Roseateles amylovorans: one gene and its partner. The protein of the gene in region 1 binds, or shares a complex with, the protein of each later gene. Links are inferred from orthologs where the notes say so. Each region holds a gene or a part of one and is shown on either strand. Other genes may lie near its edges. The genes, in order: hfq and N4261_RS12020.

What was found.
Region 2: the proteins of hfq (region 1) and N4261_RS12020 are in contact, whole or in part, in a crystal structure (PDB 3VU3), measured with the Escherichia coli proteins. The link is inferred for Roseateles amylovorans from one-to-one orthologs.

Annotation. Positions count from the first base shown.
Region 1 is NZ_CP104562.2:4,539,455-4,545,294, reverse strand. Bases 1-2,708 are described here. They hold hfq (RNA chaperone Hfq), read left to right. Parts: upstream 1-1,085; coding sequence 1,086-1,331; downstream 1,332-2,708. Other genes in these bases: hflX (GTPase HflX), read left to right, coding at 1,457-2,708; der (ribosome biogenesis GTPase Der), read left to right, coding at 1-1,001. Also shown: more of hflX, read left to right, coding at 2,709-2,716; FtsH protease activity modulator HflK, read left to right, coding at 2,856-4,049; protease modulator HflC, read left to right, coding at 4,070-4,981; N4261_RS18805 (DUF2065 domain-containing protein), read left to right, coding at 5,105-5,269; N4261_RS18800 (ATP phosphoribosyltransferase regulatory subunit), read left to right, coding at 5,479-5,840. UniProt on the Escherichia coli protein: RNA chaperone that binds small regulatory RNA (sRNAs) and mRNAs to facilitate mRNA translational regulation in response to envelope stress, environmental stress and changes in metabolite concentrations.
Region 2 is NZ_CP104562.2:2,836,957-2,853,358, forward strand. The notes cover bases 2,830-6,063. They hold N4261_RS12020 (catalase), read right to left. Parts: upstream 5,688-6,063; coding sequence 3,030-5,687; downstream 2,830-3,029. Other genes in these bases: N4261_RS12025 (DUF6496 domain-containing protein), read left to right, coding at 5,869-6,063. In the rest of the region: N4261_RS12005 (PAS domain-containing protein), read left to right, coding at 789-1,484; N4261_RS12010 (hemerythrin domain-containing protein), read left to right, coding at 1,481-2,047; N4261_RS12015 (hypothetical protein), read left to right, coding at 2,252-2,551; N4261_RS12030 (pyridoxamine 5'-phosphate oxidase family protein), read left to right, coding at 6,099-6,614; N4261_RS12035 (PQQ-dependent sugar dehydrogenase), read right to left, coding at 6,816-8,159; N4261_RS12040 (TonB-dependent receptor family protein), read left to right, coding at 8,673-10,913; N4261_RS12045 (OTU domain-containing protein), read right to left, coding at 11,007-13,862; N4261_RS12050 (hypothetical protein), read right to left, coding at 13,859-14,515; N4261_RS12055 (hypothetical protein), read right to left, coding at 14,694-16,402.

The DNA of each region.
Region 1 (5,840 bases):
TCGTGGCGGTCAACAAGGCCGAAGGCATGAGCGACTCGCCGTTGCTGGCTGAGTTCCACGAACTGGGCATGGGGGAGCCGCATCCGGTGTCCGCCGCGCACGGGCAGGGCATCCGCAGCCTGCTCGAAGCGGTGCTCGACAGCTTCGGCCCCGAAGAGGATGAGGATGAGGCCGCCGAGCCGGACGACGCCGATGAGCGCACCATCCGCCTGGCGGTGGCCGGTCGGCCCAACGTCGGCAAGAGCACGCTGATCAACACCTGGCTGGGTGAGGAGCGGCTGGTCGCCTTCGACATGCCGGGAACGACCCGCGACGCGATCAGCGTCGACTTCGAGCGCGATGGTCAGAAGTTCCAGCTGATCGACACCGCCGGTCTTCGCCGCAAGGGCAAGGTCTTCGAGGCGATCGAGAAGTTCTCGGTGGTCAAGACGTTGCAGGCGATCTCCGATGCGAATGTCGTGCTGCTGCTGATCGATGCGACCCAGGGCGTGTCTGACCAGGATGCGCACATCGCCGGCTATGTGCTCGACAGCGGTCGTGCGGTGGTGGTGGCGATCAACAAATGGGACGCCATCGACAGCTACCAGCGTGAGACCCTGGAGCGGCAGATCCAGACCCGGCTGGCCTTCCTCCGCTTCGCCCCGATCCTTCAGATCTCGGCGCTCAAGCGCCAGGGCCTGGGTCCGCTGTGGAAAGCGCTGGCAGATGCCTATTCATCGGCCTACCGCAAGATGACCACGCCGGTGCTGACCCGCCTGGTGCATGAGGCGGTCGAGCATCAGCAGCCCAAGCGCAGCGGCGTGTCCCGTCCGAAACTGCGTTATGCCCACCAGGGTGGCATGAATCCGCCCATTGTCGTCATTCACGGCAATGCGCTGGAGGGTGTCAGCGACGTCTACAAGCGCTACCTCGAAGGGCGGATCCGCGACCATTACAAGCTGGTCGGGACGCCTTTGCGCATCGAGATGCGGTCTTCGAAGAATCCATTCGCTGAAACCTGATCACACAGCGGTCCGGGGAAACCCGGGCCTGTGATAAGGTGCGGTCTTCCAACATCCTCTCTCTCTCACAACACGGAGCATATCGTGAGCAACAAAGGACAACTCTTGCAAGACCCTTTCCTGAACCTGCTGCGCAAGGAGCATGTGCCGGTCAGCATCTATCTGGTGAACGGCATCAAGCTGCAAGGCCACATCGAGTCCTTTGACCAATACGTGGTGCTGCTGCGCAATACGGTGACGCAGATGGTCTACAAGCACGCCATTTCGACGGTGGTTCCGGGCCGTGCCGTGAACTTCCATACCGGCGAGAGCGGCGACGCCCCTACCTGATCGACCGATCGGCGGCGCCCGGAGGCCCTGATCCAGCGGGCCTCGATCGCCTCCGACGGAGTCCCGCCCGCCACCCGGGCGGCTCGCGCAGTGGCGACAACGAGGCCAGCCCTCCAAGCTCTACCTTGACATCTCAAGACCCCACTCACCAGACGCCGCCCCCCGAGGCGGCGCGCGCCATTTTGGTGGGCGTCGACTTCGGCCGCGGCGAGGCCTTCGACGCCACCCTGGATGAATTGGCCCTGCTGGCGGAATCTGCAGGCGATACGCCCGTGGCCCGCGTCGTGGCCAAGCGCAAGGCGCCTGACGCCGCGCTGTTCGTCGGTTCAGGAAAAGCCGATGAAATCAAACTGATGGTCCAGGCCCACGACGCCCACACGGTGTTGTTCGATCAGGCCATCTCACCTGCCCAGCAACGCAACCTGGAACGCCATCTCGGCGTGCCGGTGGCGGACCGCACTGCGCTGATCCTCGAAATCTTTGCCGCCCGCGCCCAGAGCTTCGAAGGCAAGCTGCAGGTCGAACTGGCCCGTCTGCAATACCTCGCCACCCGCCTGGTCCGACGCTGGAGCCATCTGGAGCGCCAAAGCGGCGGCATCGGCATGCGCGGCGGCCCCGGCGAACGGCAGATCGAGCTGGACCGGCGGATGATCGATGACCGCATCAAGTCGATCAAGGAACGGCTGAAGAAGGTCCAGAAGCAGCGCAGCACGCAGCGCCGGGCGCGGTCGCGCAACGGCGTGTTCCGGGTCTCGCTGGTGGGCTACACCAATGCAGGCAAGAGCACGCTGTTCAATGCGCTGACCAAGGCCCGCACCTATGCGGCCAATCAGCTCTTCGCCACCCTGGACACGACCACCCGATCGCTCTATCTCGAAGAGGCCGGCACCAGCGTGTCGCTGTCGGACACAGTCGGCTTCATCCGCGATCTTCCGCACAAGTTGGTGGAGGCCTTCAAGGCCACGCTGCAGGAGGCCGCCGACGCCGATCTGCTGCTGCATGTGGTGGATGCGTCCAGCCCGGTGCTGACCGAGCAGATGGAAGAAGTCGAGCGGGTGCTGACTGAAATCGGCGCCCAGCACATTCCGCAGATCCTGGTCTACAACAAGGTGGACCTGCTGGATGCCGATCAGCGGCCCCGGGCGATCCAGGACTGGCTGCCCCGCATCGGTGGTGAGCACGGCGGACAGCGGTTGCCCCGCATCTTCGTCAGCGCGGTCGAGCACGACGGCCTGGACGAGTTGCGCGGCATGATCGCGTCGCTGATGCAGGCTGAACCGGTGCCTGAATACGCGGGTCTGGATGCGCGTGGCTTGAATCCGCAAGACCTGACCCAAGCTCCTTCCGACATCACCGACGGTTCCGACGACCCGCTGGCCAGATGACGGCGGGGATGCCCGATACTCGCAACAAGAATTCCTCATCAGGATGCGTATGAACCAAGACGACAGCATGTCCGTCGCTGGCCGTGGACGTGCCCCTCATCAGGGGACCGGCGGCCTGCGCCGCTGGGTGGGCCTGTGGATGAGCAACGGCCGCAATGAAGGCCCGCCGGATCTGGACGAGCTCTGGCGCGACTTCAACCGCAAGCTCTCGCGCCTGTTCGGTGGTCGCGGCGGTGACAGCGGCGGCACTGGCGGTGGCAATGGCGCCGGCGGCAACAACTTCCAGCCGGACATGAAGGGCGCCGGCATCGGCGCCGGTCTGGTGGTGGGTGTGGTGGCGCTGGGCTGGCTGGCCAGCGGTGTGTTCATCGTGCAGGAAGGCCAGCAGGGGGTGATCACCTCCTTCGGCAAATACAGCCGCACGGTGGACGCCGGCATCCAGTACCGCTTCCCGTACCCGTTCCAGGCGCATGAGGTGGTGCAGTTCACTCAGCTGCAGTCGGTCGAAGTCGGCGGGCGCAGCCAGGTCGGACAGGCCACCGGCCTGCGCGATTCGTCCATGCTGACGCAGGACGAGAACATCGTCGACATCCGCTTCACCGTCCAGTACCGGCTGAAGGATTCGCGCGACTATCTGTTCGAGAACGTCAACACCGATGAAGCCGTCTCCCAGGCAGCGGAATCGGCGGTGCGCGAGATCGTCGGTCGCAGCAACATGGATTCGGTGCTCTATGAGCAGCGTGACGCCATCGCCGTCGATCTGGCGAAGTCGATCCAGGTCCAGCTCGACCGGTTGAAGACCGGCATCCAGGTCGTCAACGTCAACGTCGGCAGCGTGCAGGCACCGGAGCAGGTTCAGGCCGCCTTCGATGATGCCTTCCGCGCCAACGCCGACCGCGAACGCCTGAAGAACGAGGGCGAGGCCTATGCCAACGACGTCATTCCCCGTGCGCAAGGCCAGGCGGCCCGGTTGCGCGAGGAGGCCGAAGGCTACCGCGCCAAGGTCGTCGCCACCGCCGAGGGTGAGGCCGATCGCTTCCGCAGCGTGCTCACCGAGTACCAGCGTGCGCCGGCCGTGACCCGTGATCGCCTCTACATCGACACGATGCAGCAGGTCTATTCGCGCGTGTCCAAGGTGATGGTCGACAGCCGCTCCAACTCCAACCTGCTGTACCTGCCGCTGGACAAGCTGATGCAGCAAAGCACGGGCACCGTCACCACCTCGGTGCCGACGCCCGCCGTGCCGCAGGAGCCGACCACCGGTTCCAGCGTGCTGAACTCTGATGTCCGCTCTCGCGACAACCTGCGTGGTCGCGACCGCGACGGCCGCTGATCGCCAGGGAGAACACAACAATGAATCGCATCGTTTCCGTTGTCCTGGGCCTGTTGATCCTGTTCGTCCTCCTGAGCTCGACGCTGTTTGTGGTCGACCAGCGCCAGGCCGCCGTGGTCTATTCGCTGGGTGAGATCAAGGAAGTCATCACCGAGCCGGGTCTGAAGTTCAAGCTGCCCCCGCCGCTGCAGAACGTGGTGTTCGTGGACCGTCGCGTGCAGACGCTGGACAGCCCCGATTCGCGCCCGATCTTCACCGCCGAGAAGAAGAGCCTGGTGATCGACTGGCTGGTGAAGTGGCGCATCGTCGATGCCCGCCAGTTCATTCGCAACAGCGGCACCAGCATGCGCAACCTCGACACCCGGCTCAGCCCGATCGTGCAGGCCGCGCTGAACGAAGAGGTGACCCGTCGAACCGTGCGTGCCGTGCTGGCCACCGAGCGCGAAAAGGTCATGCAGGATGTGCGCCGGCGTCTGGAAGAGGAAGCCAAGCAGTTCGGCATCGAGATCGTCGATGTGCGGGTCAAGCGGGTGGACTTCTCGTCCAACATCACCGAGGCGGTCTACAACCGCATGAAGTCGGAGCGTGTGCGCGTGGCCAACGAGCTGCGTTCGACCGGCTCGGCCGAAGGCGAGAAGATCAAGGCCGATGCCGACAAGCAACGCGAGATCATCATTGCCGAAGCCTATCGTGATGCTCAGAAGGTGATGGGTGAGGGTGATGCCAAGGCCTCCGCCCTGTACGCGGAAGCCTTCAGCCGCGATCCGGCCTTCGCGCAGTTCTATCGCTCCTTGGACGCCTATCGTTCGACCTGGCGCAGCAAGAACGATGTGATTGTGGTCGATCCGTCGAGCAGTGAGTTCTTCAAGGCACTGCGCAACGGTGCGCCGAGCGGGCAGGGCGGTGGCGCCGCCCCTTCGCCGCGCAAGTAAGCGCGTGCTGCAGTCGGCGCAGGCGTTTTGACCATGAGCGGCGCGGCTTGGTCGATGAGCGGCGCTGCGTCGTCAATGAGCGGCGCTGCCTGATCAATGAGCGGCGCAGCCTGGTGGGTCGCCGTGGCGCTGATGCTGATGGCCGAAGGGCTGATGCCATTGCTGAACCCGTCAGCGCGGCGGCGGCTCTTCGGACAACTCATGGCGATGAGCGACGGCCAACTCCGTTTTCTCGGATTGGCCAGCATGCTCTGCGGCGGACTGTTGTTGTGGATCGTCATCGGCTGATCGCTTGATCCGCTGATCGCCTGGATCTGCAGATCTCCCGATCGCACGAGCGGCGAGCGTCCTGCCTCTGGCTGCGGCGTGGATCCGTGCTGAATTGCCGTGCTGGCCGTCGCCGGAATGCGCGACGGACGATCGAGTGCGTGCGCAGTACGCCGGGGTTCGCCTCGACCCCGGTACAATGCCGTTTTTAACCCCTCCCCTGAACGTCCATGGCCTCTGCTTGGCTGCTGCCCGAGCACATTGCTGACGTCCTGCCCTCCCAGGCCCGCCGCATCGAAGAACTGCGCCGTGAGTTGCTGGACATGGCGCGGACCTACGGTTGCGAGCTGGTGATGCCTCCTATGCTGGAGCATCTCGACTCGCTGCTTTCCGGAACCGGTCAGGCACTGGATCTCAAGACCTTCAAGCTGGTGGACCAACTGTCCGGCCGCAGCTTGGGCTTGCGTGCGGACACCACACCCCAGGTGGCTCGGATCGATGCCCACCTGCTCAACCGCGACGGCGTCACCCGGCTCTGCTATTGCGGCCCGGTGCTGCATACGCGCGCCGAAGGCCTCACGGCCACCCGTGA
Region 2 (16,402 bases), 1.7 Mb from region 1 along the record:
ACCTGTTCTTCAGGCGCGCGTGATGCGAACGGCCAAGGCCCGTCACGCTCCTGCGAAAAGGCGGAAATTCAAGTTCTCCAGCACAGGCGAGCGCCGCACGGCGGGCGCCAGCCGCCGATGTACCCGTCTCGAGCGACACGACCGACGGAAGGGGCCGGCCGCGGCTGCCTTACTGAATCGCCATCGGCGTCGGCATGACCGGCGGTTCGCGCACGGGCACCGGGTTCTCCGGCAACGGGGGATCAATCACCTCGGGCGGGCCGGGTTCGGGCTCGGTGGGCGGGCCGTGCGGCGGAGGCGGCACGCTGGGCACCTCGTCGGGATGCGGAGGTGAGGGCGGAATGCTGTGTGCGCGGCTGGGACGCGCGTCCGATCGTGGCGGGGGCAGGTGAGCGATCCACGACAGGGCCGTCGATACGGCGCTCATGGCCGCCGAACAGCGGGGGGCAGGGTGCTCGATCATGGGAATCCTCATGGGCCAGGTCGCCGGATGACGCGCCATTGACGCATCATTCCTGCGACAGCGCCGATGTCGCCGCGACAGTGCGGCGTTGCATGAATGGCGCCTTTGCGGCAAGGTCACTGCAATTGGCGCGCCCGCTTGGCATTCGATCGCGGGGAGGTCGGCCCGCATGGCCGCGGGGATGGGTCGGGAAGCGGGTTGGGAAACGTGTCGGAAAACGAGTCGGAAAACGAGACGAAAAACGAGACGGAACACGTGTCGGAAGAGGAGGCCGCCGAACGGGCGGCATCCGGATTGCCTCGATCGGTTCAAGGAGATCCATCACATGAACGACAAGGCTTTCGAGACCCCGTGGCAGGTGTTCTGGTGCGCCGATGTGGCGAATCAGCGTCTGCTGCATGTGAGTGCCTCGGTCGAGGCGCTGCTGGGCCTGCGTGCGCAAGCATTGCTGGACGATCCGCTGCAGTGGAATCATGCGGTCCTGCCGGCGGATGCCGCCGCAGTACCGCGGCCCTTCTTCTCCGAGGATCTGCCCCATGGCGACGGGCATCTGCGTGAATACCGCATGCTGGGTGCCGACCTCCATCTCTATCAGGTCCGCGACCGGAGATTCCGCCGCTGGGATGCCGAGAGCGCGCGCTTCCAGTGCTTCGGTGTCGTGGAAGCGGTGCGCGAACTCCGACCTGATGCGGATGCCGAGATCGAGCCGTCCTGGGAATACCTGTGGGCCACACCGAGCGTCACGCCCACGCCCACGCCCACCGCCACTTCGCCTCTGCTTCCGGTCTCGACGCTGAGGGCGGCAGCGCCGGCGCCGCGACCGAAGGAGGAGCGGCCCGCGGCTCCCAGCCCGGCACCGACCCCCGGCCCGGCGTCACCGGCACCGGACCGTTTGCCGCATGAGCATGGCGACGATCCGGGCGTGCATCCGGACGGCCCCAAGCGCTATCACGACGATCACGCCGCCCCGGCGCGCATGCAGCATCGAGCCCTCGGGATCGGGGAAGGAGCCGCAGCATGAGTCATGCATTTCTGCAAGGCGATGTTCGGGCCGACCTGGCCGCGCGCGACGAAGTGGTGGCGCTGCTGGTCGACGACCACCAGCGGGCGCTGCATGCGTTTCACCAGTTCGACCGGCTGTGGGCTCAGCAGGATGTCCAGGCCTGCGAGGTGCTGGTGCGGCGCACCTGCGCGCTGATCCGGCTTCATGCGACGCTGGAAGAAGAGCTGTTCTATCCGGCGGTGCGCCGTTGCCCAGCCACCGGGCCGACGGAACACCGACTGATTCATGAAGCGGAGGTGGAGCAACTGGTGGTGCGCATCCTCCTTTCCCAGCTGCGCCGCATGACCGCGCAGGATCCGCAGTTCGTGCCGCTGGTGGGCGTCCTGGGCCGTTATGTCGAGCACCATGTGAAGGATGTGGAGCAGGGACTGCTGCCGCAACTCACGCATTCGTCCGGCATGGATTGGTCGTCGCTGTCCACCGCCTGGCGCCGTCGGCGGGCTGAGCTGGAGCAGCAGTGGAGTGATGAGCTGAAGGCCATGACGTCCAACGTGCCGCCGGGCGGCGCGGAGACTCGATGAGTGCGTTGATGGGATGACCGGACGACCGGTTGACCGCAACGGCGACCGCGACCGCAACAACAACCACAACAGCGATCGGAACCTCACGAACGTCGAGCGCCTCGGGCGTGGCACGCCCAGGTTTCATGCAGGCATGGCTGCCCGAACGGCCCCTCAGCCGCATCGGCCTCATCAGCCGCGTCAGACCCATCGGGCCCTTCCGAGGTGGCCCATCAGACCCTCGCGGTCCTGACGGCGTACTACCTCAGCCAGGCGGCCCATTGCGTGGACACGGTGCGTGGTCATGCGGCCGATCAACTGCGTGAGGACATCGCCACCCTCCGCCAGGGTCTGGTGGACGGCTCGCCGCAGGAAGGCTCGCCGCTGCATCATTCGGCCCGTTGGCTGCTTCAGCGGGCGCGTTTCGATCCCGACTGCCATCCCGACATGTGGCGTCGCTACTCCGCCTTGCAAGCGGAGATTGCTCAGGCGGGACAACGGTTCCAGCGCACCGACGCCCCGTAGGACATGGCATCGGACGCGGACGTGGACGAAGGCGCGTCGCCCGCGGTCTGGACCCTCATCGACCGCGCCGAACGGACCGCGCAGCAGGCCCGGGGGCGGGTGGGCGTTCAGGCGTTGGGACGGCTGCAGAGCTGGGTCGAGGCAATGGGCGCGGCCCGTGTGTCGCTGGCCAGGCTGGACCGCATGGACATGGCGCTGCGGGCGACCGAGGCCGACGCCCAGCACCAGGACCAGCACCAGGACCAGCACCCGCACAACGTCGCCGCCAGCGCCCGCCGAGGCCGCCACCGAAGCCGCGCACGGGACGGCCTGACGCGAGTCGGTTGCCTGTCGGCCGATCGTCCAGCGGTTCGGTCGGAGGCGCTGCGGTGGCGGCCGGCCATTGGCTCGCCCAATGAGGCCGGCCGGGCCACCCCATGCGGACATCGCCGCATGAGGTGGCCCGGCCGGGCCGTCTTTCATGGCTGGGGTGTCGGCCTCAGCGCTGCGGCGGATCCATCTCCCGCTCGAAGCGGCGATGACCGGCCAGGCTGGTCAGGAAGGCGGTCACCGTGGCCAGATCGGTGCCGTCTTCCGGCGTGGCGGGCGGATCCATGAAGAACAGGGCCGGATCGCCGTCGGCCTCATCCACTGACCCTGGCGCACCCACTGCCGCCAGCAAGGCGCTGTCATGCCCCAGCACCAGCAGCGGCTTGCAGTGCAGATACTGGTCCTGCACGAAGGCCACCGCCTGGGCGGAGCGCGACAGATGCGGCGCATCGTCGGTTTCCTCGGGCAGCACCACCGCATCCCACAGCGCGCCCGGCGCGGTCTCCAGCGTGATCTCGACCGGGATCACATCGCCCTCGGCCGTGCTCACATCGCCGAGTCGGTGGCCGATGTAACGCGGCACGCCGCCGGCCGACAGCACCGCCTCATGCACCTCGCGCACCCGCGCGCCGTCGATGCCCTCATGCACCAGCAAGGCCACGCGGCGCCCCCACAGTCCGCCATCGCCGGGACGGTCGAGCAAGGACAGCGAGTCCGAGCGCGTCACCTCCGGCGGTTGCACGGCGCCCGCCACCGGGGCGCCCACGCCGCTGTCTCCCAACAGGTCCGGCAGCGGGGCGGGCAGGTCCATGCCCAGGTCGTCCGCCAGGCGTGTGGCCAGTGTCTCGTCCACATGCCGGAGCATGGCCAGCACGCGTTGGCGGATGGCCGGCGTCTGGACACGGGTCAGCTCGAAACGGAAGGCGCCCACGATGTGGTCCTGCTCCGCCTCGCTCTGGCTCTGCCAGAACAGCGTGGCCTGGGCATAGTGCTCGGCAAAGCGCTCCGGCTTGCCTCGCAGGGCCTCACCCTGGATCGCCTTGGGGTAGGACACAAAGCCCGACTTGCCGGCCTGGAACGGACAGCCCCCCGCCAGCGAGTTCGGCTCATAGGCGACACGGCCGCGCGGAATGGCCTGGCGGTGCAGGCCGTCACGCTGGTTGTTGTGGACCTGCGCGATCGGCGCGTTGATGGGGATCTCGTGGAAGTTGGCGCCGCCCAGTCGGGTGATCTGGGTGTCCAGGTAGGAGTGGATGCGGCCCGCCAGCAGCGGATCGTTGCTGAAGTCGATGCCGGGAATGATGTGGGCGGTGCAGAAGGCCACCTGCTCGGTCTCGGCGAAGAAGTTGTCCGGGTTGCGGGTCAGCACCATGCGGCCCACCGGACGAATCGGCACCAGTTCCTCCGGCACGATCTTGGTCGGATCGAGGATGTCGAAGGACCATTGTTCCGATTGTTCCTCGGTGAAGACCTGCAGGCCCAGCTCCCATTCCGGATACTGGCCGGCTTCGATCGCCTCCCAGAGATCGCGGCGATGGAAGTCGGGATCCGCGCCGGCCAGCTTCACCGCTTCGTCCCACACCAGCGAATGGGTGCCGGCGCGTGGCGTCCAGTGGAACTTCACGAAATGGGCTTCGCCCTGCGCATTCACCAGCCGGAAGGTGTGCACGCCGAAGCCCTGCATCATCCGGTAGCTGCGCGGAATGGCGCGGTCGGACATCACCCACATCAGCATGTGGGTGGATTCCGGCATCAGCGAGACGAAGTCCCAGAAGGTGTCGTGCGCGCTGGCGGCCTGCGGCATGCCGTTGTGCGGCTCGGGCTTGACCGCATGGATCAGGTCCGGGAACTTCATCGCATCCTGGATGAAGAACACCGGCATGTTGTTGCCCACCAGGTCCCAGTTGCCTTGCTCGGTGTAGAACTTCACCGCAAAGCCGCGCACATCGCGGGCGGTGTCGGCCGAACCGCGCTCGCCGGCCACGGTGGAGAAGCGCACGAAGACCGGCGTGCGCTTGCCGGCGGCTTCGAACGGTGCGGCGATGGTGAGGTCATCCAACGCGCCATACGACTCGAAGTAGCCATGCGCCGCCGAGCCGCGGGCATGCACCACGCGTTCGGGAATGCGCTCATGGTCGAAGTGGGTGATCTTCTCCCGCAGGATGAAGTCTTCCATCAACGTCGGACCGCGCAGCCCGGCCTTCAACGAATTCTGGTTGTCGCCGACGGGCACACCCTGATTGGTCGTCAGCACCCGGCCGGTCGAATCCACCCGCACCCGATCCAGCGAATCGTTGGTCGGGTTCTCACCCGCTTCGGGGATGCCGTCGCCGACCTTGTCGGAGGCAAAGTCCTCGCTCAGCGTGCTGGCGCCGACCTCCTCATCCGGGGCGTCGACCGGCACGCCGGCCTGCGGATGCACGGCGTTGTCGCGACCATGCTCGGCCGCCTTCAGCGGATTGGAGGGCGTGCCGCGCGCCAAGGTGTCGGTGCCGGCCATCTTGCGGACCAGGCGCACCTGCGCTTCGGTGGCGCCCTCAGGCGCGGTCACCTCGCCCTGGGCCGGGCCGGCGACGGTGCTCAGCGCGGAGCCGATGCCGTCGCCCAGCACGGACGACGCGCCGGGCTTGGCGGTGGCGACGCTAGCGCCAGGTGCCTTGGCCGCCTTGGCACTGGGCGCGGTCTTGCCGGCCTTCGCGCCATTCGAAGGCGCCTCGGTGGCGGGGGCGGTCTTTCCTGTCTTCGCGGTCTTGGGCGCTGCAGCAGCGCCTGCTGTCTTGGCCGATGTGCCGGTCGGGGCGGGAGCATCGGATTTGCGGTTGGCCATGTCGTGTCCTCGGTGTGTGGGGGTGTGCGGTGCAAGATCGTCCGCGGCTGTGCGGGCATGGGTCGATCTTGTTCGGCAACCCGCATGCCTCGGGGGCATCGGAATCGCACGCCATCGAGGCCGGATGCTCGGCATGCGGGTTGCCGATCTTCGGCATTCCATTCAAATCAGGAGGACCACCATGACCAGCCAGTACGGCAAGAAGGCGCAGCAGGCCGTCGCGCAGGCGTTGCACGAGGAAAAGCGTGGCCAGCTCAAGAGCGGGAAGGACGGCAAGACGGTGACCAGCCGCAAGCAGGCGGTGGCGATCGGCTTGTCCAAGGCGCGAGAGGCCGGTGCCAAGGTGCCGGCGAAGCGCGCCGACACCGGTCATTGAATTCCCCTGAATCCCCTGAATCCCAAGGAACGCCCATGAGCGAACTCGCCCAGAACCGCCCCTCCGCCACCGGCACCGATCCGCTGACACCGACCCATCCCCAGGCCGAGCAGCCAGCGATCTCCGGCGGATCGCGCCTGTCCCAGTTGGTTGCCGGACAGCGGATCGCGATGCTGGCCACCGTGCTGGCGGACGGCTCGATCGACAGCAAGCCGATGACGCTGCTGGAACTCGATGCTGACGGCGCCCTGTGGTTCTTCTGCGAGCATCACCCGGACGACGACGCAGCGCATGAGCGCTATCGACGCGTCAACCTGAGCTTCAGTGATGAGGTGCGCTCGGTGTATGTCTCCATCGCCGGCCGCGGCGAGCTGCTGCACGACAAGGCACGGCTGCGCGAACTGTGGACCCAGCAGGCCCGTCCGTTCTTTCCCGAAGGGCCGGAGTCCGAGCGGCTGGCCGCGCTCAAGGTGACGCCGGATCGCAGCGAGTACTGGGAATCGTCGAACAGCCTGTTGGTGCGTGGCGCCGCCCTGAGCGTCGGCGGTTGACTGGAGCGACACCGGCGCCAGGCGCACGGCGGCAGCGGCCACACCGCACCCGCCGCTGCCCTGACATCTGACCCCTCGGTGGAGGGCGTGATCAGGGATGGCGATCCCGCCCGCAAATACAAAAGGCCCCGGTGTTTGCCGGGGCCTCGTTGTGTTTGCAGCGCGTGTTGGCGCGCTCGGTGTCGACGCGTGACCTCGAGCTCAGCGCGAAGCTGCGTCTGCGGGCGGCGGTGTGGTGGCGGGCACGGTGGTGCCGGACGCCGGATCCGTTGAGCTGCCCGATCCGGTGACCCGCCAGATCACATTGCCGACGTCGTCGGCCACCAGCAAGGCGCCTTGCTTGTCGAGCGCCACGCCGACGGGACGCCCCATGGCTTCGCCCTTCCCATTGAGGAAGCCGGTCAGCACATCCATCGGCAGTCCGCTCGGCTTGGCACCGACGAAGGGCACGAAGACCACCTTGTAGCCCGACGGTTCCTTACGGTTCCAGGAGCCATGCTGGCCGATGAACATGCCGTGCGCATAGGTCTGCGACAGCCGATTGCCGTCCGAGGCGGTCAGGCCCAGCGAGGCGGTGTGCGCACCGACGGCATAGTCGGGCACCAGGGCGGTGTCCACCAGATCGGGCCGCGGCGGCTTGACCCGCACATCGACATGCTTGCCGTAATAGCTGTAGGGCCAGCCGTAGAAACCGCCGTCCTGCACCGAGGTGATGTAGTCGGGGACCAGGTCGTCGCCGAGTTCATCGCGTTCATTGACCGCCACCCACAGCGCCTTGCTGGTCGGCTCCCAAGTCATGCCGACCGGATTGCGCAGCCCGCTGGCGAAGACGCGGGTCGCGCCGGTCTTGACGTCGATCTCCAGGATCGCGGCACGGCGCTGTTCCGCGGCCATGCCGTTCTCGGCCACGTTGCTGTTGGAGCCGATGCCGGCGTAGAGCTTGCTGCCATCCGCGCTGGCGATCAGGCTCTTGGTCCAATGGTGGTTGATGGTGCCGCCGGGCAGGTCGGCCAGCTTGGTGGGCGAGCCCGCCAGTCGCGTCTGGCCCTCGTTGTAGGGGAAGCGCACCACCGCATCGGTGTTGGCCACGTAGAACTGGTTGCCGATCAGGGCCATGCCGAAGGGCGAGTTCAGGCCCTCGGCAAAGACGAAGCGTTGATCGGCCACGCCGTCGCCGTTGGTGTCGCGCAGCAGCGTGATGCGGTTGGCGCTCTTCACCGTCGCCCCGGCGCGCTTCTGGAATTGCTTGGCGACCCAGGCCTTCGGGCCCTTGCCGTCGTCTGGGCGCACCGGTGCATTGGTTTCAGCCACCAGCACGTCGCCATTGGGCAGCACATAGATCCAACGCGGGTGATCCAGCTTCTCCGCGAAGCGCACCACGCTCAGGCCAGCGGCCGGTTGCGGCTGAACGCCAGTGGGCCAGCCGATGGCCTTGGCCACGTTGATCGTGGGCACCAGCGCCTTGGCGGGCTCCGGCAAGGCGGGATTGGGTCCGAAGCCCGGCGGCGTGGCCGGCTGCGCCTCCAGGGCGCGGGCGACATTCATGCCGATGTCGCCGATCAGCACCACGGCCAGGGTCAGCGTCATCGCACCGATCAAGGTGAGGCTGGGCTGACGACGGGCGCCTCGGGCACGGCGTGCGCGACGATCGGCGCGGGGTTCGGACGGGGCGGTCGGACCGCTCTGCTTGGCCATTCCGGTCTCCTGAAAAAAGCAGGGGTGAAGGTGATTCGCAACTTCCATGGCAAGCGAGATGCCTGGCATGGCGTGGGGCTGATGCGGTCATCGCTTTCAGGTGCAGGGCGATACCATTCGCGCGCCTCGGGACCGTGGTGGACCGGTCCAGGGCCAGCAATGCCGGATTGATTTGGAAGGACACAGATGACGAAGCGCCCGTTGGGCCCAGGCTGCCAGACTGGTGGCCGCGAAGAGGAACATGCCCGCGCGAAGCGGCCGCGCGCTGAGCGGGCGCGGCAGATGGCCACGGCCCGGAGCTCGGTCCTGCACGATGCAGGCGCGACGCGTATCACGTCGGAGCGATCGCGTGCTTTCGCCCGCATGCGAGCGCCCTGGGCCACGGGGACCGTGGTGTCGATTTCGTCGTTGCGCGTCGGGCGCACGGTGACCGCATCCGCCGCCGCATGGGCCTTGGCTTGTGCTGCCGCAGCCGTGCCCGCTCGCGCGCAAGATGGCCAGCAACAGCAACAGCAACAGCAACAGCAGCAGGTAGATGCCGCTCCGCAGGCCGGCGTCACGCTCCCGGTGGTCGTGGTGTCCGGCAGTGTGTCCGAGCGCGCGCTGGCCAATGCACCGTATGCGGTGTCGGTGGTGGAGTCGCAAACGCTGCGGGAGGCGGGGCCGATGATCAACCTGTCCGAAGCGCTGACGCGGGTGCCCGGCATTACCGCCAACCACCGCCAGAACTATGCCCAGGACCTGCAGCTGTCGTCGCGTGGCTTCGGCGCTCGCGCCGCTTTCGGTGTGCGCGGATTGCGGCTCTACACCGATGGGATTCCGGCGACCATGCCCGATGGGCAGGGTCAGGTCACGCATTTCGATTTGGCGTCGGCACAACGCATCGAGGTGCTGCGGGGACCGTTCTCCGCGCTGTATGGCAACAGCTCGGGTGGCGTGATCGCGCTGGTCAGCGCACCAGTGAAGGCGCCACAGCTCGGCCTGGATCTGGACGCCGGCAGCGCCGGCCTGCGACAAGCGCGGCTGACGGCCGGCACGCCCTTCGGACAGGGATGGGAGGCGCAGGCCAGCGTCTCAGGTCTGGAGGTGGATGGGTTTCGACCGCAGAGCGAGGCCCGGCGCACGCTGGTCAATGGACGATTGGGCTGGCAGGGCACGCGCGATCGCGTGTTGCTGCTGTTCAGCGACATCGACCAGCGTGCCCAGGATCCGCTGGGGCTGACGGCCGCCCAGTTCGCGGCCGATCCAGACCAGACGACGCCGCAGGCCCTGCAGTTCAATACCCGCAAGAACGCCAGCCAGACGCAGCTCGGAGGGCGATGGGTGCATCAGTTCGATGGCCTGGGGCCCTTGGTCGACAGTGGCCTGACCGCCTATGTCGGTCGCCGGTCGGTGACGCAGTGGCAGTCGATCACCACCGGCGCGCAGGCGGCGCCGGGCAGTGGCGGCGGGGTGGTGGACTTCGATCGGCGGCAGGACGGGATCGATGCGCGACTGCGCTGGCGCCTGGGCGACGCGACGCTGGCCACCGGGCTGAATCTGGAGCGGCAACGCGACGACCGGCAGGGCTACGAGAACTTCATCGGCATCGGGGCGTCTCAGCAGCTTGGCGTCACCGGCGCGCTGCGTCGGGATGAGGACAATCGGGCGACCACCCGCGAGGCCTATGCGCAGCTGGAAATGGCGGTGAGCGAAGCGGTGTCCGCCAGTGCCGGCGTGCGCGCCGGGCAGGTGCGCATGAGCGCGCGGGATCGGTACCTGGCCAACGGCGACGACTCGGGCGCACTGCGCTTCAGCTATGCGAACCCCGCCTTGGGGCTGGGCTGGCGGCTGTCGCCGGCGCTGTTGCTGCATACGTCGATCGGCCGCGGTTTTGAATCGCCCACGCTCAATGAGCTGGCCTACCGCGCCGACGGGCTGGGGGGCTTCAACACCGCGCTCAAGCCCCAGAAGAGCCTTCAGCAGGAGCTGGGCCTCAAATGGCGACGCGGCACCCTGGCGCTGGACGCCACCGCCTTCCATGTCACCACCCGCGACGAGATCGGGGTGCTCACCAACAGCGGAGGCCGGTCCAGCTTTCAGAACGTGGGCCGCACCCGGCGCAGCGGGGCGGAGCTGTCGGCCGCCTGGCAGCCGGCGCCGGCCTGGCGCACCCAGTGGGCGGTGTCCACCCTCAAGGCCCGTTACCGCGATGCCTTCCTCACCTGCACCGGCACACCCTGTGCGGCAGCGAATGTGCCGGTGGCGTCGGGCAACCGGATCGCGGGCACGCAGGGCGGCAGTGCTTTTGCGGAACTGGCCTGGAAGCCGGCGTGGGCGAGCGACACCGAAGGCGCCATGGAGTGGCGCGGCGTGAAACGCACCGCAGTCAACGACATCAACAGCGAATGGGCGGCCGGCTATGGCCTGGTGAATCTCCGGCTGAGCCAGGCTTGGCGAGTGGGCCATGGCCAGTGGTCGCTGACGGCCCGGATCGACAATCTGGCGGATCGCCGCTACGTCGGCAGCGTGATCGTCAACGACGGCAATGGCCGCTTCTACGAACCCGCGCCGGGACGCTCGTTCTGGCTGGGCTTGAAGTTCGAGATGAAACCGGGCGCCTGAAGCGCCCGGTTGGAACCGCGCCCGGGCCCCCGGTACACGCGGCGACTGCCGGCGTGATCGGGGACGGGCGGGCCGTAGGTGACAGCGGGTGAGCTAGATGGTCATCTCGTTGGGCGTGCCGACGACCGCCAACAGCGCAACGATCGGCTTGTAGTGTTCGGCCTGCTGTTCGATGTGGGTGGCCAGGCGTTCACGAAGACGCTGCACCGCCTGCTGCTCGGTGGCGTTCTCCGGCAGGCCCAGTGTCTTGCGGAACAGCGGGGCGTCATCGCCCAGACCCTTCAGGATGGCGCGATAGAAGCAGTCGCCATCGGTGGCCACCTCCACCGGCTCGCCGCGGAGCAGGGGCGTGTAGTGCTCTCGCTGGGGATCGCGCAACAGTTGCACCGGTTCCGCCTGACTGCCCTGCGGGTAACGAATCAGTTCGCTGCGGTCGCCTGCATTCAGGAATTGCAGCGACCGGTTGGCCGGCCAGCCCGGCAGGTTGGTGATGGCCAGCGGCGCCAGTTCCCCGCCCAGGTTCGCCCAGCTGCCCATCTCGCGGATATAGGTGGCGGCGGCCTTGACCAGCACGCTGTTGCTGCGCTCGACGTCGATGGTCGGCGCAGTGCTCGATGGCGCAGAGCGACCGACGCGCGGCGGTGTGGACGTGCGGACGGTGGTGGACGACGCTGAAGGGCGGCCCGCAGCGCCTTCGGAGGGCGGCAACGAGAACCGAACGGAGGGCTTCGACGACGGTCGCTGTGACGGTCGCTGTGACGGTCGCTGTGACGGGCGCTGTGACGGGCGCAGTGACTGACGCGAGAACGGCGGCAGTGGTGGTGCATCCGACGGCTCCGATGACGGCCCCGATGAAGAGGTCGGCCGGGGAGGTTGGGGTGGCGCACCGGTCGGACGGGGTCGCTGAGCCTTCGGCAACACCTGGGCGTACACCGGATCGGAGTCTCGTGCCGAGGACTGGAGGGGGGCCGCCTTCTCCTTGCGGCGCCCCATCACGGGCGACGAGATCTCCGCGTAGTCACTGGTGGGCAGCGACGAGGGCGGACTGTCGATCCCGGAATCCTGCCTGGAAAGCGGAGCCGAGCTGGACGATGAGGCCGAGCGCCGGCTGCCGGGGACTTCGTCCTCGCCGAAGAGTTCATTCCAGGCCTCAAGATCCACTTCCGGAATGCCCGAGCCGTTCGGTCGAGAGGAAGCGGCGCGTGCCTGCGCCGACGACGGCGGGGGGAGCTCGCCTGGCTGCGGGGTCGCGTCGGATTCCGACCGTTTCAACGGCTCGAAGTGGGCCAGCCGCTGCACGATGCCGGCGGGCAGGCGGTTGCCGAAGGGTCGATGCCCAGCGACAGCCGGTCGGTCCGACCCCGATGCGGCCTCGAAGTCGGTGGGGGGGGCGACCTGTCTCGCCCGCAGACTGACATCGCCCCGCTTGGCCAACACATCCTTGGCGGGTGGGGCATGCTCGGCCAGCGAGGCCATGGTCGCCTGTGGCTGCTTGGCCAGGTGCGTCTGCAGCGCGCGGATCTGGCCGCAGGTGTGCGCGATGGCCTCGTCGCTGATCAGCTCACGCCAGGGCGGCTGGTTCACTGTCGCGTCGGCCGAGCGGTCGAGCGTGGACGCCAGCGTCCTCAGCCAGTCGTCGCGGTGCCGGGTCAACTGGGCTTGCAGGGCTTCGGGATCGATCTTGAGGAAGGCCTTGCGCAGTTGGCTGTCGATCGGCTTGCTGGCGGCGGGCAGCGCCTTGCCGTCCAGGTCCCTGCACAGGGCGGCGGCCGGGTTCGGATTGTTGGGGCCGGTGCCGGGTTCAGGGAAGGCGGTCTGTCCGCCCTTGGCACGACATTGCCCAGACGGGTCCACCTCCAACTGGTCCCAGGACAACTGGGTGCTTCCCATGGCGAGATGCCCCAGCATGGCCCGCTGCAGTTCCCTTGCGGGCACGGTGCCCAGTTCCTGGTTCCAGCGGGCGAGGGTTCGCTCCATGCCGATGTGATCCGTCAGTCCCGCGCGCCGCCGGTCGGCCAGCGCGCGCGTATCGAAACAACGGCCATTGATGCCTTCGATCAGCGCGCCGGGCTGGTCGTCCATCCGGGAGAAGGCCACTGCCGGAAAACCGAAATCCAACCCGGTCTGCTGGCGGACGGTCTCGTTGGCGCTGTGGCACAGGGCCTGGCGCAACAGCTTGTTCACCGGCGGCACATCGGCGTGCGACGCCCCGGTCGGGAATGGCTTGAAGATGGCGGCAACGCCCCCGTCGGCCTGGTGGATGAGCCGCATGCCGTCGCCGCATTGGGCCTTGCTCTCCCCGAATTCGCGCGCCATCGCCTTCGCAAACGACGTCATGGGCGCCTGGCTGGAGGAGGGTGTCGCGCTGTAGCGCTGCGGATGGGCTTCATGGATGCCGTGCTGAATCAGATGACGCAGATCGTTGAGCATCCGATGCGCCGTGGAGGCGCGCGCGCGGCTGACCTCTTGCGACGCATTCAGCAGATGGCCGGACGGCGTGTCCAGCCGCTTGCGTCGCTCGGGCGTGAGGTAGCGCACCAATTGATGCTGCAGCGATCTCGCCTGTTCCCAGAACCGTTCCTGAGGGGCGGAGTGAAGCGCCTTGGCCGCATCCAGGATCGGTTGGAAGCTGCCGGTGGAATTCTTGCGAAACAGGGGCAGACCTTTGCGCTTGGACAACAGCGCCTGGATCTTCTCCAGCTTGGCGGGTGAGAAGTTCTCGTCAAAGCTGGACGCGCCGGGCGCGGCGTAGCTCAGCGGGCCGTCCGTGGCGATCTGAGGTACACCGGCGCGATGCTTGGCCAGCATGTCGGCGATGAAGCGGTTTTGAGGGCCGCTGAGCTGGGGGCGGGGAAGTCCGGTTGGCGCGCCGGCGCCGGCCCGGTCCTTGAGCGGCAGATCCGGCGATGCCGAATGACCCGATGAAGCGGCGTGATGAAGAGTTCTCATGGGCGGACGTGGGTGGAGGGGACAAGGTGGGCGAGGGTGTCGTCCAACGCCTGGGTCAAGGGTTGGCGCAGGCTGCAGTGCAGAAAGCCGTTGTGTTCCAGCTCATCCAGCAACTCGTCGTCCAGGGCTTCCTGATAGCAAGCGATGGTGGCGAGTGCCTCGCTCAGGCGACGTTGCGGCGACAGCGGCGGCACGGCGGGATCGCCCCCTTCGAGCAGTCGCAACAACACCGCGTCGCGGGTGGGAAGGCGGTCGGTGAGGGATGACAACGCCGTCTGGATCTCGTCGGCATCCGGTTCGCCGTTGCAGCGTGCCATGACCGTTCGGGTCAGTTCCTCCAGCGCCTGGGTGATCTGGTGTTGGCCGCGCTGCCAGGTCGCCAGGGCCTCAAGCCATCGCGGCGTCGACGGCGGTGTGGTGAGCGCCGCCGCCGTCCTGGACGCGGCGGGCCGGCGGCGGGCGCCGACGTCATCGTGCGGAGGACGTGGCGCTGAGGCAGCGGGTGGGGTGTCATCGAGGGCGACGTCATCAAGCCGGTCGCGCCAGGGGGTGTCTGCCAAGCGGGCGGCAACGCCGGGCTGCGGCAGCGGCGGGCGCGCATCCGGCGATGCGGCGGCCGCGGCATGGTCGTGGGGATGGGTGGACAAGGCCATGAACTCCTGCGGGCGGTGGAAGCCCCTTGGTGGTGTCACATGGATAAAGGGTTTGCATTCGAAGGGAAGAACTTGTTCGCCGCCGGGCCCACGAAAGCCGATCCAGGTGCTCCGGCGTTCACGGTCAGACCGATCAACGCGTCGGCGAGCGCGCAGCCGGCGCGCGGACGCGGCCCGGTCAGCCCCTGATCTCGGTCGGGCGTTCGCTCAGCCGGACCGGCTGAGTCGCCGCGCAGGCCTGCTCGAAACGCGCCACAAACGCGGCCCGGTCCTTCCGAGCGAGCCTGGGATCGGCCTTCTGCAGGCGCTGGAGGGCTTCCAGTTCGGTGGCCGAGGTCAGTGTGGCGGCGCGCTGACTGAACTGCCGGGCGAAGGCGTTCATCGTCATCCGCGGAGCGCTGCGAAGAACGTCCTGCACCAGGCGCAGCGACGCCACGCCGCGCTGCACGTCCGCCTCGGTCAGCAGGCGTGGGGTGTCGATTGACGTCCCCGATCGGTCCCGTCGCGCCAGTCCGTCCATCGACTTCAACAGATCGGACCGCGCGTCCTGCAGGGCCGCGGCATAGGCCTGCGGATCGATGCGCAGCACCGCCTCCACCAAGCCGCGGTTCATCTCCACCGATGCCGCGGCGGGCGACACGGAGAACGGCAGGTAGCCCATGGCCGACGGCTGCACGCCCAGGGCGACGGACATCGCCATCTGTGCGGCGGTCGGGAACGCCGTGCCGCCGTCGAAGGGCCGACAGCGGCCGGCCGGGTCCACCATCACGTTGCCCCATTTCACATCCAGGTTGCCGGTGAGCAGATTGGCCAGCAGCACCTTCTGAAGTTCCACCGGGGCCAGACAGGTCGCCACTTCATCACCGCGGACCTTGAGTTCCAGATGCGTTTGCGGCGAGATCGACTCACGGTCGACCCGCGCCATCAAGGCCTCGGGATCCAGGCATTCGCCGGGCAGTCCGTCCACCAGCGCGCCGACATGGCCCGACATCACGGCCAGCGTCACCTCCGGAAAGCCGAGGTCGAGGCCGGTCTGCCGAAGCACCTCGCGCCCGGCGGCAGCGCACAGCGCTTCGCGCATGGCGCCCCCGCCTGGAGGGATCAGCGTCTGATTGGACTCCCCGGCGACCGGCTTGAAGGCGTAGGCGATGCGCCTGTCTGCATTGCGGATCAGCTCGACGTCGGAGCTGCCGCCTGGCGCGGCGACGGCCCCGAAGCGCTGCGAGAGCATGAGCGCGTGCTGTTGACGGGCCTCTGCGCGCAGGGATGGCTGCGCGGCCACCTGATCCCTCAGCGCGGCGTCCAGATGCTGCTGCATGGACTGACGCACCAGGACCAGCATCGACTTGACCTGGGAGGTGGCCACATCCAGGCGGTCGGCGTCCTGCCCGTCTCGCGCCCGATGGCTGGCGGCGTGTTGAAGGAAAGTCTGGGCCAGCCGTTCCACCTGACGGGCGGCTGGGTGAAAGTGGCCGCTCAAGGGCTCGTCCTTCAGTGCGTCGGCGGCCTGGTGCAGGGCGCTCCAGTCCGCGCGCAGTTGGGCACGCCTGAATTCGACATCGCGACCGTGGGGCTGCATCATCCGCGCCAGTCGGTCGCCCGAGAAAAATGTGCCGAACGCATGCGCATCCACATCCACGCGATCGCCCGCAGCGGGGCGGCGTCGGCGGCGCGCGGCGGCGGCCGATGCGTCCAGGCGCGCGTGTTCGTCGCTCTTGAGCCCGAGATCGGCTGGCGGCGGTTGGCGAGCCTCCTCAAGCAGTGCGCCGCCGCGCCTCAGCACGTCTTCCACGAACTGGGTCTGCGACGGGGAAAGCCCGCGGCGCTCGACCAGCGCGCCGCTGGAGCTGGATGCGGCCACCGGGGCCGATGGCGTGTGCTTCGGGA